3 regions of the Paenibacillus nitricinens genome follow, and region 3 is predicted to be linked to each of the others. Evidence: riboswitches for the same ligand, from Rfam matches in the RefSeq annotation. Region 3 holds a riboswitch; each other region holds the start of a gene.
The links. A riboswitch is a leader RNA that binds a small molecule or an ion and turns the genes downstream of it on or off. The one in region 3 is predicted to bind thiamine pyrophosphate.

Region 1: another riboswitch for thiamine pyrophosphate. It lies ahead of ACN6KS_RS02085 (ABC transporter substrate-binding protein); the one in region 3 lies ahead of ACN6KS_RS01370 (ECF transporter S component).
Region 2: another riboswitch for thiamine pyrophosphate. It lies ahead of ACN6KS_RS12485 (ABC transporter ATP-binding protein); the one in region 3 lies ahead of ACN6KS_RS01370 (ECF transporter S component).

The regions. Positions count from the first base shown of each region.
Region 1 is NZ_CP183948.1:466,702-468,970, reverse strand. It holds gene ACN6KS_RS02090 (hypothetical protein) at 1-767, shown strand, start outside; TPP riboswitch at 922-1,032, shown strand; gene ACN6KS_RS02085 (ABC transporter substrate-binding protein) at 1,192-2,241, shown strand.
Region 2 is NZ_CP183948.1:2,851,211-2,853,479, forward strand. It holds gene ACN6KS_RS12480 (ABC transporter permease) at 1-165, opposite strand, end outside; gene ACN6KS_RS12485 (ABC transporter ATP-binding protein) at 146-1,045, opposite strand; TPP riboswitch at 1,076-1,179, opposite strand; gene ACN6KS_RS12490 (amino acid ABC transporter substrate-binding protein) at 1,390-2,226, shown strand.
Region 3 is NZ_CP183948.1:294,176-296,444, reverse strand. It holds gene ACN6KS_RS01375 (ABC transporter ATP-binding protein) at 1-365, opposite strand, end outside; gene ACN6KS_RS01370 (ECF transporter S component) at 362-997, opposite strand; TPP riboswitch at 1,105-1,216, opposite strand; gene ACN6KS_RS01365 (hypothetical protein) at 1,310-2,113, opposite strand.

The DNA.
Region 1 (2,269 bases), 170 kb from region 3:
GTGTAAATATCCGCTATCGCGCCTCTCAGCTTGATGGAATTGATCTGAACGGCAAGCCCTATGCCAGTGCCAGCGACCCAGCGTATATTGCGAATTATTGTCATGAGCATTCCTATAATCGATGGGGCCCAGACACGTATTATATGATGAATGAGCAGACCTTTTGCTGCCTTACCCGAGCTGAACCAAAGATCGCCATTAGCCTGGCCGACCAGATGTACGGGCAATACTATTACGGATTTCTACTCAATATTTTCCACAAAATCGTTCTGCTAAAGCTGGCAAATATGCATTCCCGACTACGCATAAACCACGATTATGATGAGATCGATAATTTAATCTACTCGATTAATAAATTCTCGGCAAAGTTTTATTTCTTAGAGCTAATCTCACAGTCGCAAGGACGGGAGATTTTTCTTCAGCTGCGTAAAGTATACGGGAACGACGCTCTATTCGAGGAAGTAAAAGAAACATTGACTGACCTGTTTCAGTATCAAGATAAATTCCAGTCGAAGCGCCGGGATAATCTGCTGATGATCCTCACTGTATTTACGGTGGTAAGTGGGATTTATGGCATGAATCAAGTCATTGACGATCTGGATGGAAAGATTCAGTGGAGTAAAATGGTTAGCTATTCCCCCTTTGAGTTTCTTGCTCTCTTCGTGATAATGAGCGGGATAATGATCAGTGTTGTCCTTACACTAGGTGCTCTGGTTACTGAGCTTAAGCGGCGTCATCGCAAGAAACATAAAGATCTGGATGAATGAAAACGGACTAAGAGATTTGAAAAATTTAGGATCATGCTACTAGACATTCCGAGAACAGCCGTCTATAATACAGCGTATGCAAGAAATATAAGCTATAAAGTATAGGTGCAAAACCTAAACTTTCTTATATTTCAAGTGGAAATACCCGTTAACTTCATAGAACCAGGGGTGCTGGAATTGGCCGGCTGAGATTGTATCCCACAAGATACTGACCCTTATACCTGATCTGGATAATGCCAGCGTAGGAATTGCCAATTGGTTTTGGTCCCTGTGACCTTTACTAACCTTGCGCCAAGCCAGCGTCCCGATCACTCGGGCGCTTTTTTTGTGTAGATCACAAAAGATGTAGAAGAAATGTACATACTACACTTTATGGTTCATGTTGGATGACGGGATCTGGCAACCTTAAAGGAGAGAAGAAGACATGCATGTCAAAAAAGCACTCATGCTTAGCCTCATCTGTATGCTCATTCTTGCGATTGCCGGATGCGGCAGCAACAACGGGAATACAGCTGGAAACAAAGGGACTGCTGCGGAATCGAATGCAGCGACCGGATCAAATGCTCCAAAAGAGCTTACCAAAGTTAAGGTTGCACTGGACTGGACACCGAATACGAATCATACCGGTCTTTACGTAGCCAAGGATCTTGGTTATTACGCGGAAGAAGGTCTGGATGTAGAAATCGTTCAACCTGGCGCAGCAGGCTCCGATACCATGGTTACTTCTGGGGAAGCTGCTTTTGGGATCAGCGCTCAGGAAGGATTGACTCTAGCTCGTCTACAAGGCGTTCCCCTTGTCTCGATTGCAGCCATTATTCAACATAATACGTCGGGATTCGCCGCTCCAGTGGATCGCAATATTAAATCGCCAAAAGATTTTGAGGGTAAAACTTACGGAGGCTGGGGATCTCCCGCCGAGGAAGCAGCCATGAAGGCGATCATGGACCCTGTTGGTGGCGATGTGAAAAAGGTGAAGCTAATCAGTATTGGTGAAGCTGACTATTTTACCGCAGTCAAACGTGACATTGATTTCGCTTGGATCTTCTACGCTTGGACCGGTATTGAAGCCGAACTGCGTGGAGAGCCTCTGGATATGCTGTACTTGAAGGATTATGCGCCTCAGCTCGATTATTACACCCCTGTGCTGACCACGAGCGAGAAGCAGATTTCTGAGAATCCAGATTTGGTGAAGGCTTTCCTGAAAGCCACATCGAAGGGTTATCAATATGCGATTGATCATCCAGAAGAGGCTGCCGCTACATTATCCAAAGCTGTGCCTGACCTTGATGCCGAGCTTGTCCTAGCCAGCCAAAAATGGCTTAGCCCGAAATATAAAGACGACGCCCCCCGCTGGGGAGAGCAAAAAACCGAGGTCTGGCAGAATTACGGCGACTGGATGTATGATTTGAAGCTGCTGGACAAACCGCTGGATGCAGCTAGTGCATTCACGAATGATTTTTTACCGGCGGAGTAGACCGGACTTCCCAAGTTCGTTCAAGATT
Region 2 (2,269 bases), 2.6 Mb from region 3:
CCTGTGTTCGATCAATGCGATGCCTATTGAAGAAGGTGCAGGTAGGATAAAGGCTGGAATCAAGTGAAGACGAACAACTGACTCCCAGATCACAAGAATGAACAACAGCAGTAGAATGAAGGGAACGTAATTGTTAACATATTTTTTAAAAGGTATGGGCTGCATACAGTCTCCGCTCCAACTCTTCCCGTAACGCTATAAACCGGGGTTCATAGTTCAACTTGTAATGTCTTGGCCTCGGTAAATCAACGACAATCTCCTGGATTTCGCTATGGATTCCTCCAGACAATAAATAAATCCGATCGCTTAGTAATAGCGCTTCCTCTAGATCATGGGTGATGAGCATCACTGTTTGACCCAGCTCATCCCAAAGCTCCAATAGCCAACGGTGTATCTCACGTTTGGTCATAGCATCGAGCGCTCCAAACGGCTCATCTAGCAGCATAAGACCGGTCCCGCCACCAGCTACAAGCGTTCGTAGAAATGCGACTCGCTGTTTCATGCCACCCGACAGCTCATGGGGATATGCCCTCTCTACATCGGCTAAACCGAAACGTGAAAGCATTTCTTGAATGCGAGAGATCGTCTGTTGTTTGCTAAACGTTGGTTTAATCTCCCAGGGCAAAAGACAGTTGTCGAGCACGGTTCTCCAAGGCAACAGCAAATCCTGCTGAGGCATGTAAGCGATCTGACCTAAGCGAGTAGAGGATGACGGGTTCGAATGAATTATTATTTGCCCGTGAGTGGGTTCGAGCAAGCCTGCTATAGTTTTGAAAAGCGTGCTTTTTCCGCATCCGCTAGCCCCAATGACCGAGACAAACTCTCCTCTGCTGATATCTAAGGATAGATCTGCAAATACAGGGGGGTGTTCAGATTCCGGAAAAGAGTAGGTTAAGCCTTGAATGGATAGGATTGTCGTGATGATTGAACCTCCTAAACGTTTTGTGATGGATAAACTTCTTGTATGCTTAAGTTTTGTGATTGATTGTAAACAAATAAAGACCCATTCATTTCCGAAGGGAAATAAATGGGTCAAAAAGTTCATTCTGCATAGGAACACTAAAATGCATGGGATGAAAATTCTGCTCCACTTCCCTCCGCTGGTATGATCCAGATCAGGTTCCAAGGGTCCGGAGCTTGAAGCTCCGTCTCAGTCGGCCGACTCCCCTAGTGAAATAACAGGTCCATATTTAATTTGTTTATAAATATACCATATCTTTCTGAGATGTAAAGAGAGGATCTTGTGAAGGATTATTCTAAGATTGGGTAATATAAGGGTAGAGATTTACCTAATATTACAATTCCGATGTATATAATCGACGGTATACAGCGGCCAGTGTAGTATACAATTTACCGGATGAATTCCGGGTAAAGAGAGGGGAATTAATTATGAAAAAACTAAGTTTAACTATTCTATTGGCGTTAACCGTGGTGTTTGTAGCGGCCTGCGGCAATAATTCGAATACCGGTACGTCTAAGAATTCTTCAGCTGGAACGAATGCTGGAAATACAGCCACTGCACAAAACAGTCTGGAAGCTGTTAAAGCTAGCGGCAAATTGCGTATAGGAACAGAAGGGACCTATGCACCCTTTACTTATCATGACGCTTCGGGCAAACTGACCGGCTTTGATGTAGAAATTGCTGAGGAAGTAGCGAAGCGTCTCGGTGTTGAACCAGAGTTTTTTGAGACACAGTGGGACGGTATTTTTGCTGGGATGGATGCCAAGCGGTTTGATGTTATTTTTAACGAAGTATCCATTAATGAAGATCGTAAAGTGAAATATGATTTCTCCGAACCGTATATCGTATCTAAAGCGGTATTGATAGTGAGTGAAAACAATGAGGATATCAAAACCTTTGCAGATCTTAAGGGGAAAAAAGCCGGACAATCTCTGACCAGTAACCTGTCTGATATCGCCCGTGAGAACGGGGCTGAAATTGTAGCTACAGATGGCTTCAATCAAGCGATGGACCTATTGACCTCAGGCCGAATTGATGCAACTGTAAATGATGGTTTGTCTTATCTAGACCTGAAAAAGCAAAAGCCTGATGTAAAAATTAAAGTAGTAGATGAGATTCCAGACGGTTCACAAAGCGCAGCTGTTTTCTTAAAAGGCAACGAAGAGTTGGTAAAAGCAGTTAGTGATGCAATTGTTGAAATGAAGAGCGATGGCACGTACTTAAAGATTTCTGAGAAATACTTTGGTGCTGACGTTTCAAAATAATTCAAGGGTTCAGAAGCTAACCAGCTTGGAGCCAAAAAAGGAT
Region 3 (2,269 bases):
GCGAGATAAAGGCGGATCAGACCTGCCATTTCTTCGCGGGGGACGCGCATGTTCTCGAGAACGAAAGCCATCTCCTCGTCCACATATGGCATACAGAACTGCGTATCCGGATCTTGGAATACGTATCCCCATCGCTCGGGAACAAATGTCTCTTCAGCGATCATCGGAACTTCGATCGAACCGGGAATCAAACCGCTCAACACCTGCAGCAGCGTCGACTTCCCGCATCCGCTCGGGCCGAGCAGCAGCGTCTTCTCCCCCTGGTGGAAAGAAAGGGAAATGCCCTTGAACAACAAGGAGTCCTCTCCGGCAAACTTAAGCTTTAGGTTCTTAACTCTCGCAGCTATGGAGACTCCAGCCGTCATAGTCGTGTCAATGCGTCATAGTCCGCCTTGGACGCCGGTCTCAACACTTTGGTTACGCCTGTGAGCTCAAGCGCTTTGGACAGTCCGAAGGCGAAGATACCGGCGATGACGATACTTCCGAGTCCCCTCAGTCCGATCAGCAGCGTATAGTTCCAAGCGGACAACGATTCAATGTAACCGTAGCCGAAATCCAGCACCAACGAACCCGCCGCCGCCGCGAGCGCGGCCAGCGACGTGACCCAGACGTTCGCGTTGCGATAGAGGAAAATCGCGAAGACTAACTCCGCGCCCAATCCCTGCAACGCGCCGTAATACAAGGTCGAAAGCCCCCATTCACTGCCCAATAGCGCACTAACGGAAGCCGCCGCAATCTCAGCCAGAAGCGCCACTCCCGGCTTGCGGATGATGAGAAACGCGAACGTCCCGGCAATGAACCACATGCCGTATATCGTTTGCTCCGCATGGGTACCCAGCGGTTTGACCACGTCGTACATCGGTCCCCAGATTTTATAGATAATACCGAATACGACCGCGATCACGATGGTTACCAGAATATCAGTCAGCTTCAATCCCCGTGACCTCGTCCCTTTGTCTTGTTGTCCTTGCCTTTGTCCTTGCTTAGCTTGTTCCATGCTTCAACAACTTCCCTTCTAGGTTCTTGGATTCGTTGCTCGCATGATGTGAGTAATTTTAAAAAGCCTACCCATTAATGGGTAGGCTTGCGCATGGCATCAAAAAAAGGATGCTCGACAATAACGTCTCTACGCTGGCATTACCCAGATCAGATTGACGGTCAGCGGCATAAGGCCGCTATCTCAGCCTGACTTCATCAAGCACCCGTTTATTGCGATTCAACTTCCTATAACTTATATCATAAGTAAACTTTTTACAATATGATTTTCGTTCCTTGGGTATCCCTATCGCGGTATCTAAGTGTAGAACGCTCACCATTGCTCGGACATCTTAAAAGTGACGGCGAGATCATCATCACCTGAGAGTGAGTTAACTACCAAAGTAACCGGCTCATCCTGAAGCTCGTAAGAGAGCCGCTCGTTAAGCAAGTTAACGGCCAAATTCGCATACGCACCAGAGATCCCTGATCCTGTACCTTGCATAATCACCTTTCCACCCGTGACCGTAGTGCAGGTGTAATTGACAAGCAGTGCTGTGTCCGTGACAGGAATATCCGTAGTTGGTGTAGGGAAATTTTCAAATGTCCCATCCAGAGTTCCACCTGCAACGACCATATAACGCACAGGTCTTTTGGATAGAATATCTAAAGCAGCCGGTCTAATTTCAGCCGCAAGACCTTGTGGAATAGTAAAGGCAGGACTCCTCATAAAGCTGATCGCTGCGAAGTCAGTCGATGTAACCGATACGTTATCACGTATTTCCGAGGTTATACGGCTTACTTGAAACACTTCCAGATTAACGGCCGTCCAGACACCGTTCACATCCACAAGAAAAACCTGAATCTTTAATTGCTCCTGTGAATACACAAAATTAAATTGAAATAAATCCTCTACAATAGGGTAGGTCTTACTTAACGTTTCCCGATATTGCAGCTCAAATAATTCTTCAATAAAGACTGTCTGAGGACTTGCACTATTGGCTAAACCCGTTAAATAACAAGCCGCTCCAGCTGATCCATTGTTAACTACTTCGATCACAACTTGATCTATTGGACGGGTACCGTCGACAGGTAAATTAATGATTGTGCTTGTAGAGAGGACAGGCAATGTCTTCACACCTCCTATTCATATCAAATTATATCTATATGCTATGCAATCAATTTTTAGAATTCTTGGATGATATTAAAATAGAGAAGTGCTAAACAGATATAAAATACAGATTTGCCACCAAATAAAGGATGTGGTAAACTCGACTTAACTTTTTATGAACGG